DNA from 3 places in the Caldimonas brevitalea genome. Region 2 is predicted to be linked to each of the others. Evidence: riboswitches for the same ligand, from Rfam matches in the RefSeq annotation. Region 2 holds a riboswitch; each other region holds the start of a gene.
The links. A riboswitch is a leader RNA that binds a small molecule or an ion and turns the genes downstream of it on or off. The one in region 2 is predicted to bind cobalamin.

Region 1: linked by a shared signal. The riboswitch ahead of AAW51_RS12065 (TonB-dependent receptor domain-containing protein) and the one ahead of AAW51_RS24095 (hypothetical protein) in region 2 are both predicted to bind cobalamin.
Region 3: linked by a shared signal. The riboswitch ahead of AAW51_RS02625 (energy-coupling factor ABC transporter permease) and the one ahead of AAW51_RS24095 (hypothetical protein) in region 2 are both predicted to bind cobalamin.

What each region holds. Positions count from the first base shown of each region.
Region 1 covers NZ_CP011371.1:2,724,728-2,727,992, reverse strand. Annotated here, with positions in the region: gene AAW51_RS28070 (galactose-binding domain-containing protein) at 1-684, opposite strand, end outside; cobalamin riboswitch at 911-1,151, shown strand; gene AAW51_RS12065 (TonB-dependent receptor domain-containing protein) at 1,220-3,061, shown strand; gene AAW51_RS12060 (FecCD family ABC transporter permease) at 3,078-3,265, shown strand, end outside.
Region 2 covers NZ_CP011371.1:5,674,637-5,677,901, forward strand. Annotated here, with positions in the region: gene cobN (cobaltochelatase subunit CobN) at 1-1,250, opposite strand, end outside; gene AAW51_RS24090 (DUF2149 domain-containing protein) at 1,247-1,597, opposite strand; gene AAW51_RS24095 (hypothetical protein) at 1,608-2,075, opposite strand; cobalamin riboswitch at 2,254-2,505, opposite strand; gene AAW51_RS24105 (FdhF/YdeP family oxidoreductase) at 2,648-3,265, shown strand, end outside.
Region 3 covers NZ_CP011371.1:596,685-599,949, reverse strand. Annotated here, with positions in the region: gene AAW51_RS02630 (GNAT family N-acetyltransferase) at 291-779, shown strand; cobalamin riboswitch at 836-1,066, shown strand; gene AAW51_RS02625 (energy-coupling factor ABC transporter permease) at 1,511-2,140, shown strand; gene cobM (precorrin-4 C(11)-methyltransferase) at 2,146-2,937, shown strand; gene AAW51_RS02615 (sirohydrochlorin chelatase) at 2,940-3,265, shown strand, end outside.

The sequences.
Region 1 (3,265 bases), 2.9 Mb from region 2:
GACCACCAGCACACGCTGGTCGGGCAGGGTCACCAGCGTGCCGTACCAGCGCGGCTGGTGCATCTGGCTGGCCCGGATCAACAGCTCACGGCGCGCCGGGTCCCATTGCGAGGTTTGCCAATGGGTGTTGCCGCCGACGATCAGCAGCATGCCGTCCGGGCCCAGCACACTCGCGCTGCAGAAGGAATCGACTTCGGTCGGGCTCGGCACCTGCACGTGCGCGGCCTCGGTCAGCCCCTGCTCCGGGTCCCACTCGTCGAAGAACAAGGCGGTCTGGTCGCTGTCGTTGCTCTGGGTGCCGTAGGTCAGCACCTTGCCGTTCGGTAGCACGCTGGCATGGACCGCGAGAAAGGGCCAGTCGGCCAGCGGCGTCCACATGCCGACCACATCGGCGTCGGGCGTCGGCTCGGGCAGCGCGTCGGCCGCCGCGGTTGCCAGACCTTGGCTGCCGGCCCTTTGTGACGCTTTCGCGGCCGGTACATCGGCAGCCGCGGTTGCCAGGCCTTGGCTGCGGGCCCTTTGTGGCGCTTTCGCGGCCGGCACATCGGCGGCCGGGTCGGCCTCGGCGTGGTCAGCAGAGGCAGCATCGTCGCCCCCGCCGCCACCGCAGGCGGCCAGGGTCAAGGCCATCAGCAAGGATGGGGCATGGCGCAGCAACGCGCGACACCGCGTCGGTCTCAGCATGGTGAACTCCCTGTTGGAGGAGGCCACGGCGATCCCGCAAGGTCGATCATGTCGCCCTGCAGCAACTACCGTGTCCTCCTGTGACGTTTGTTGGAAGCCGCACCTTAGGGCCAAAGGTGGGCGCTCGCGCACCACCCACTCAGGGGCCACCTGCACACTGATGGCGGTGTGTCAATTGCTGATGCGTTTGCTTCCACTGTGATCAAACGTGTACGCAGCAACGCTCTCATACAATCTGCCCGTTGGTGCTCGCACGGCCGGTCGGCTGTGCAGTTAAACGGGAAGCAGGAAGAGTCGTCGCCACGCGACAGGCGACACCCCGGCCTGCGCTGCCCCCGCAACGGTCAGCAGACGAAGCCGCGCACGCGCGGTCTCACTGTGGTTCACGGCCACTGGCTCTCGAGAGCTGGGAAGGCCTCCACAGCTGTTCTGTCAGCCCGGATACCGGCCAACAGGGGGGCGTGCACGAGAGGGCACGCCCAAAGAGCCTGGGCCTGCGGGGACGCAGCGCCGGGTGTCAGACTGCACTGCCGACATGAACTTCCGTTTGTTTGTCCTGCCCCAGGGTCTGTGGCCGCTGGCGCTCGCCGCCACGCTGCCGGCTCATGGCCAATCGTCCGCCCCACAGCCGCTGCCGCCGACGGTGGTGACCGCCACGCGCGTTCCGCAGCCCTTGACCGACGTGGTCGCCGATGTGTCGGTGGTCGATCGCGAGACCATCGAGCGCAGCGGCGCGGCCTCGCTCGGCGAGGTGCTGTCGCGTCTGCCCGGGGTCGAGTTGGTGCGCAACGGCGGACCGGCCGGCAACACCAGCCTGTTCCTGCGCGGCGCCGAGAGCCGCTTCACCGCGGTGTACCTCGACGGGGTGCGCATCGACAGCCAGGCGGGCGACGGCGGAGCGTCGTGGAACGCCCTCCCGCTGGCGCAGGTCGACCGCATCGAGGTCGTGCGCGGCCCGGCCGCGGCGGTCTATGGCTCAGACGCCATCGCCGGCGTGGTCCAGATCTTCACGCGCAAGGGCGAAGGGGCCTTCAACCCCTCCGTCACGGCGGCGGTGGGCACGCACCACCGGCGCGCACTCGATCTGAGCGCGACCGGCACGAAGGGCCGACTGGACTACGCAATCGGCCTGGCACGCGAGTCGAGCGACGGCTTCGACGCCCGCCCCACCTTCAACCCCGACCGCGACGGCTATCGCAGCTTGTCCGGCTCGGCCCGGCTCGGCGTGAAGCTCGCCGAGGGCCAGCGTCTGGAGGCGACCTGGCTCGACCACGATCTCGACGCCGACTACGACGGCTCGCGAACCCAGGACGATCGCAGCGCATCCGACTTGCGCAGCCTCGGGCTGCACTGGACCGCGGTCTGGTCCAAGCACTACACCACCCGCGTCAGCGTGTCGGAAAGCCAGGACCGCTACGCCACGTCCCCCTCGCCCTACCAGACAAAGACACGGGTGCGCAGCCACCTGTGGCAGAACGAGATCCGCCTGGGTGCGCAGCTGTTCACCGTCGCAGCCGAGCGGCGCGAGGACCGGCTCGAGAGCAGTGCGGTCGAGGGGCAGACCTTGTCGCGTGCCCAGAACGCGCTGGCCCTCGGCTACGGCCTGCGCCAAGGGGCCCACACGCTGCAGTTGAACGCCCGCCATGACGACGACAGCGAGTTCGGCGGCAAGACCACCGGCAGCATCGCCTACGCGCTCGCCCTGGCACAAGGCTGGCGAGGCACGCTGTCCTACGGCAGCGCGTTTCGAGCACCATCGCTCTACCAGCGCTTCAGCGAATACGGGGCGCCGACGCTACAACCTCAGTCGTCTCACAACGTGGAGGCGGGATTGCGCTATGCCCAGGGCAGCAGCGCCTTCTCCGTCGCGGTTTACCGCAACCGGGTGCGCGACCTGATCGATTTCGTCTTTGGCCCCGGGCCTTGCCCCGGTGCCGGCGAACCTTTCTCGCTGGGCTGTTACGCCAACGTTGGCAAGGCCGAGTACGCCGGCCTCAGCCTGCAAGGCAACCACCGCCTTGGGCGCGTCGACCTGTCGGCCTCGGTCGACTTCCAGCGCCCGCGAGACCGTGCCACCGACAACCTGCTGGCGCGCCGGGCTCCCCGCCACGCCACGCTGGGCGCCCGGACCCTCTGGGCCGACTGGACCGTCGGCGCCGACTGGCGTTTGTCCAGCTACCGCTACGACCGGGTTGACAACCTGACACGCCTGGGCGGCTACGGCCTGGTCGACCTCAGCGCCAGCAGGACGGTCGCCAAGGACTGGACCTTGATCGCGCGGGTCGACAACCTGGGCGACAAGGACTACGAGATGGCCAAGGACTACGCCACCGCCGGGCGCACCGTCTACCTGGCCCTCAAGTGGTCACCCCGCTGAGGCCTTGAGCGTCTCGATGCGTCCGACTGCCGCTCTGTCCTCGCTGGGTCTGCTGCTGCTCGTGGCCGCCTTCGGCCTGGCCGCGGCGCTCGCGCTCGGCAGCGCGCGCATCCCGCTCGCCGACGTGCTGGCCGCACTGCTGGGCCGCACCGACCAGGTCCAGGCCGACATCGTGCTCAGCCTGCGACTGCCGCGTGCGCTCAG
Region 2 (3,265 bases):
GCCTCCGGCACCGCCTGCGTGCGATACCCGGCCTGCGCCAAGGCGCCGCTCACCACTTCCAGGCTGCGCGGCACGTTGAGGAAGGAGGCGCCGAAGTTGGTGGCGCCGGCCGGGTAGTTGTAGACCATCGCAACCAGCCGCTTGTCGGCATTGGGCGTGTCGCGCAGCGCCAGCCAGCGGGCCGCCTTGGCCACCACCGCGCGCGCCTGGGGCTCGATCAGCGACAGCCCCTCGCGCGGGTGGCCTTGCGCCGCGACCAGCAGCGGGTCAACGGCGCCGGCGGCCTCGGGCTGTGCCAGGTAGAACGGCACGTCGGTGGTGGCGAGCCCGCCGCTGTCGGCCTGCCAGGCGGCGATCGACCCGCTGCGGTAAGGCAGCGTCGCGAGCACCGGCACGTCCCAGCGCTGGAACAGCGGTTGCAGCGCGGCGCCGGGGGTCAGCAACTGGTGCGTCACCACCACACGCGCATGCAGCCGCCCGTCGACCTCCAGCAAAGCGCTCAAAGCCGGCGCGTCGAGCGACTGGCTGTAGGCCGCATAGGGCGCGAAGCCGGCTGCTTCGAACCACTGCAGCCAGCGGTCCAGCCAGCCGGTGCTGCCGTCGACGAAATGGTGCCGGTGCACCAGCAGCACGACCGGCGCGCCGCGTGCCCTGCCCTCGCCGGCCTGCCAGCGGGCCAGTGCGCCGGCATCCGAAAACAGCCCCGGCGCACGCGGGTGGTACAGCGCCCGTGCTGGCAAGGGTTGCGGCGGCGGCAACACCGGCAACGCCCCGCCCTGCAAGGCGGCCTTTGCCAGCGTGAAGGCGTGTGCCGACTGGCGGGCGCCACCGGCTCGCAAATAGGCCGCGATACGCCCGGCCGGCGTGTCGCCGTCGGCCGTGTCGGTGTACAGCAGGCGGTCGGGGCGCCGCGCCTCGAAGCGTGCCACCTGCTCGGGCCCCAGCAGCGCCTCGAGGCGCGCCCGCACCGTCGCATGCGGCACGTCGACCCACACCCACTCGGCCTCGTCGAGGCCCGCCTGCAGCGCCTGCCGGGCGGCCCGGTCGTCACCCGGGCGCAGGCCGAACTCGACATGCCGCCACTCGAAGCCCGCGTCGGCCGCGGCGCTGGCCAGCAAGGCGCTGCGGGTGGTCGGCGTCACGTCGCTCGTCACCCACAGCAGCAGCGGTCGCGCCAACAGGGCCGGGGCGACGCACAGCAGCAGCGCCGTCAGCAGCAGCAGCGCGCAAGCGCGCCGCCAGGCGCTCAAGGGGTGGACCCGGCAGGCGACGACGAGGCCGCCGGCTCGGGTACGTAGATGACACTGCCATCGTCGAGCTTGTAGGCCACGCCCGCGCGCACGCCATTGCCCGCGCCGGCCGTGCCATCACCGCGCAAGCGCACCTCGCGGCCGTTCTCGCGCGTGACGATCTCCATGTCGGGCCGGCCGGCGTTGCGGATCACCGTGACGGTCGAGCCGGCCTCACGCTCGGCGCGCAAGGTCAGGGCCACCAGCAGGGCCGCGACGACGATCAGGAACACGTCGACCAGGTTGACGGCCGACAGCATCGGGTCGTCGTCCTCGTCGGCGAGCGGATGCAGGCTGTGGCGTCGCATCGTCGCCCCCTCACTGCGCCAGGCCGCGGGCCAGCCGCACCGCGTGCAACTCGCTCAACAGCCAGCGGCGGCGCAGCGAATGCACCGCCAACGCGATGGCGGCGGCGGCCAGCGCCAGCACCACGCCCGAGAAGGCATTGCCGAAGCCGAGCAAGGTGCTGCCGCCGTCGCCCGAGGCCACGCCGGCGAGCGCCGGCCCGAGTGGGATCATCGTGGCGATCAGCCCCAGCAAGGGGGCCATGCGGGCCAGCAGCCGCATCGGCTCCAACTGCCGCATCGCGGCCAGCTCGAGCGCATCGAGCGAGACTTCGTCGCCTTGCGGCAAACAGCGCCAGCGCGGGTCGCGCCAGCGTTGCCACGCTTCGGCCAGCGTGCGGCCGAGTGCCCACAACGCCGCCGCGAAGCACGCCAGCACCCCCAGCGAGACCGGCCACAACAGCCATTGCGCCACTTGCGCCATGCCGGCTTCGAGCATCATCGCCACGCTCCGGTGAGATGGGACGGCAACCGGCAGGCAAGGCAGGCCCAGGCGGTCGGCAGCAGGCCGGCCTGGCAGCAGGAAGGTCGTTCGGACATGGCGGAACTCGTGATGGCAACCCGCCCGGCCGCTTCCCCGCAGCCCAGGCGCATGCAGCCACGCAGCAGCATCAGTCGCAGCGCGTGGCCCCCTGTTGGCCGGTCTCCGGGCTGGCGGACATGTGCCCGAGTCCTTCCCGGGCCACGCTCGGCCCAGTGGACGTCGTACAGGCACCGAGCGCGAGACCCTGAGGGTCGACCCGCTCGTCCGCATACCGTTGCGGGGGCAGCTCGGCTTGGAGGCTGCGCAGCATCGCGCGGCGCCCTGCCGATTCCCGTTTCACGGTGCCGGCAGAGCCGCCGGCACGCGCACCAACGACCGCGAATGTACCGCAGCCGCCCGGTCCGGCCGAGTGCCGACGGCCATGACAACCTGGCCCTCACCCCGTTACAGTGCGTGCGAGGCACCGGTGCCCCCAGGGCCAGGCGGCTCGCAGGGGCTCGCACCGGGGTGCCGAGCACGAAGGTTATCCAATGAGCGATCCCAAGATCGAGTTCTATCCCTACCCGGCCGGCGGCTGGGGCGCGCTGCGCAGTGCCGCGCGCCAGCTGGTGCAGCACCGCATCGCCGCCAAGGGCACGCGCACGCTGTTGTCGGCCAACCAGCCCGACGGCTTCGACTGCCCCGGCTGCGCCTGGCCCGACCGCCAGCACACCTCGACCTTCGAGTTTTGCGAAAACGGCGTCAAAGCCGTCGCCGCAGAGGCCACGTCGCGCCGCGCGACGCCCGAACTGATCGGGCAGCACCGCGTCGCCGAACTGGCCGCCTGGTCCGACCACGACCTCGAAGCGCTGGGCCGCCTGACCGAGCCGATGGCCTATGACGCCGCCACCGACCGCTACCACGCGGTCAGCTGGGACAGCGCCTTCGAGCGTATCGCCGCGCACCTGCGGGCGCTGCCGCACCCCGACCAGGCGATCTTCTACACCTCGGGGCGCACCAGCAACGAGGCGGCCTTCCTGTACCAGCTGTTGGTGCGCGAGTACGGCACCAACAACTTCCCCGACTGCTCCAACATGTGTCACGAGCCGAGCGGCACCGGCTTGAAGCAAAGCATCGGCGTCGGCAAGGGCAGCGTCACGCTGGCCGAC
Region 3 (3,265 bases), 1.4 Mb from region 2:
GTGGCACGCCACGCCCTCGGCTCCCGGACGCGTGCGAGCGCCGGGGTGAAGCCGGCGCGCGGTCATCCTAGGGTTGACGTGACAGCGTTCCGCGAGGGTTTTCGACAAAAGTGGTCGAGATCTGGCAGGGTTGACAGGGTTTGAGGCGACGCTTGTGCGCTCATCGCCCCAAGCGGCGGAGGAGACACACCAACGATCACAAGACATGCGAGAGGTTGCACTGCCGAGCCCGCCAACGACGCCGGGTGTTCCGTGGCTGCACGGGCTTACCGGCCCCAGATAATCCCCACATGACTGTCACGATCCGCCCCGCCGTCCCCGACGATGTTCCCGCCCTGGTCGAGTTGATCGCCGCACTGGCCGACTTCGAGCAGCTCACCCACCTGTTGCAAGTGACCCCCGAGAAGCTGCTGGCGCAGTTGTTCGGCCCACGGCCGGCGGCCGAAGTGTTGATGGCCGACCTCGAGATCGAGGGGCAGCGCCGGAGCATCGGCTACGCCTTGTTCTTCACCAACTTCTCGACCTTTCTGGCGCAGCCGGGGATCTACCTCGAAGACCTGTTCGTGCTGCCGCAACACCGCAGCCTCGGCATCGGCCGCCGCTTGCTGGAGCAGGTGGGGCGGCTGGCGCTGGAGCGCGGTTGCGGCCGCTTCGAATGGAGCGTGCTCGACTGGAACACGCGCGCGATCCGTTTCTACGAAACGATGGGTGCGACGGTGATGCCCGAGTGGCGCATCTGCCGCATCGCCGGCGACGGCTTGCAGCGCTTTGCGGCTTGAGGTCGCGCCAGCCACGACGCTGCAAGCCCCCCTTCTTGTCGGCACGCAAGGCACCGCATATCATTCGCCGCGTTGGTGCTCGCGCCGCATCATGTCGGCGCAGTTAAACGGGAATCAGGAAGGGCCGTTCCCACGGAACCCGCCCCCACCTGAGCTGCCCCCGCAACGGTAAGCGGACGAAGCCTCGCGCTTCACTCGTGTACAGAATCCACTGGGCCTGATCGGTCTGGGAAGGATGACACGGGAGGTCTGTCAGCCCGGATACCGGCCAACAGGGGGTCGCGCCTTGGCGCGGCCATGCACGAGGAACCTGCGGGGAGGCAGGTGACTTGCTGGCCTTCGACGTCATCATGAACAACAACTGTTTTCGGCCCTGCGCGGCCGCGTGCTCTGCTTCCTGCCGGGTCGGTGTGCTGTGGTCCGCCCCTGCACCTGGTTGAGCCGGGCGCTGCCGGCAGCGGCTGGCGCGCTCGAGCGAGGTTCGGCGACACCTGACGGCAGGCGTGAGCCGCGTCCCGTGCGCAAGCGAGGCACCACCCAGTGCCTCGCGGCCCTCGCTCCCGCCCCACCCGACGCCGGCCGCCCGCCCCCTCAAGAGCCCCGTGAACAGGCCCGTCACCGGCGCGTGCGTGCGCCGTCCGGTCGCCCGTAACACCCCGTCTGCTGCCCGCAACGCCTGGCCCTGTTGAGCTCCCGGGCGGGCGCCGACGCGGACCTACAGGAAGCACTCGATGCACATCGAACCCGGCACACTCGCTTCGTCCAAGCTGATGATCGCTTCGGTGGTCGCCACCGGCTTGCTCGCCACCCATGCGCCCGCCCTGCTGACGCAGCCGAGGATGTGGCTGCGCACCGCACTGGCCGCAGCGTTCTTCTCGCTGTTCATGCAGGCCTTCCATCTGCCGGTGGGCCCGTCGGAGCTGCACTTCGTCGGCGCGATGCCGATCTACCTCGCGTTCGGCCTGTTGCCCACGCTGTTCGGCTTCGGGCTGGGGCTGCTGATGCAAGGCCTGCTGTTCGAACCCGCCGACCTGGTGCACCTGTCGGTCAACTTCCTGTCGCTCGCCGTGCCGCTGCTGATGGTGCACCTGACCCGGTCGCCCAGCGCGGCACAGCCGACCTGGACCGACGTGCTGAAACTGGACGCCCGCTACTACGCCGGCGTCACCTCGATGGTGGGCTTCTGGCTCGCCATCGGCGAGGTGGCGACGCCGGTGCACGAGTGGCTGCGGTTTGCCGCCTCGTATGCCGCGGTGGTCGCGCTGGAGCCGGTCGTGACGCTGGCGGTGCTCGCCTCGATCCGCCGGGTTGGCCATCGGCGCTGGGCCGCTGCGTGTTTTGCGCCTCTCGCAGTGCGCTGATCACCATGCCCGGCACTGTCTGGTTCGTGGGCGCCGGTCCGGGCGATCCGGAGTTGCTCACCCTCAAGGGGCGGGTGTTGCTCGAACGCGCTGGCGCGGTCCTCTACGCCGGCTCGCTGGTCAACGCGGCGGTCGCCTGCTGGGCGCCGCCCGGCTGCACCATCGCCGACTCCAAAGACATGACGCTGGCCCAAATCGTCGCCTGGCTGATCGCCCAGGCCTCCCGGCACGACACGGTGGTGCGGCTGCAGACCGGCGATCCAGCCCTGTACGGCACGCTCATCGAAATGGTGCAGCCGCTCGATCGCGCCGGCATACCGGTGGCCGTCGTGCCCGGTGTCTCGTCGGCGATGGCCGCCGCCGCCGCGGCCGTCGAGAGCTTCACGCTGCCCGAAGTCACGCAGAGCGTGATCTTCACGCGCGTGGCCGGCCGCACGCCGATGCCGGCCGGTGAGTCGCTGGTCGAGCTGGCCCGCCACCGCTGCACCTTGTGCCTGTTCTTGTCGATCACGCTGCTGCACCAGGTGGAGCAAGCGCTGCAGGAGGCGGGCTGGCCCGCCGAAGCCCCGGTGCTGGTGGTGCACAAGGCCAGCTGGCCTGGCGAAGAACGCATCGTGCGCGGCACCCTGGCCGACATCAAGCAACGCTGTCGCGCCGCCGGCATCGTCAGCCAGGCGATGATCATCGCGAGCCCCACGCTGGGCGCCCGCCACTGGGCCACGCTGGCCAAGTCCAAGCTCTACGACGCCGGCTACACCCACCGCTTCCGTCGTGCCTCGACACCCTCAGGAGCCTGAAGATGCACCCGACCCTCTTGCTGGTGGGCCATGGCTCGCGCGAAGCCGCGGGCAACGACGACGTGCGGCGGTTCGTCGCCACCTGGCAGGCCGCTCGGCCGGGCTGGCGCATCGAGCTGTGTTTCATCGAGTTCGGCGAGCCCGGGCTGCACGCGGGCCTGCGGGCCGCCGCCGAGGGCAGCCGTGAAGTGCTGGTGCTGCCCTTGGTCCTGAACGCCGCCGGCCACGTGAAGATGGAGATTCCGGAGGCGATCGAACACGCCCGCAGCGACTGCCCCGCCGTGCAGTTCGCCTATGGACCGCACCTGGGCGCCTGCGACCCCATCCT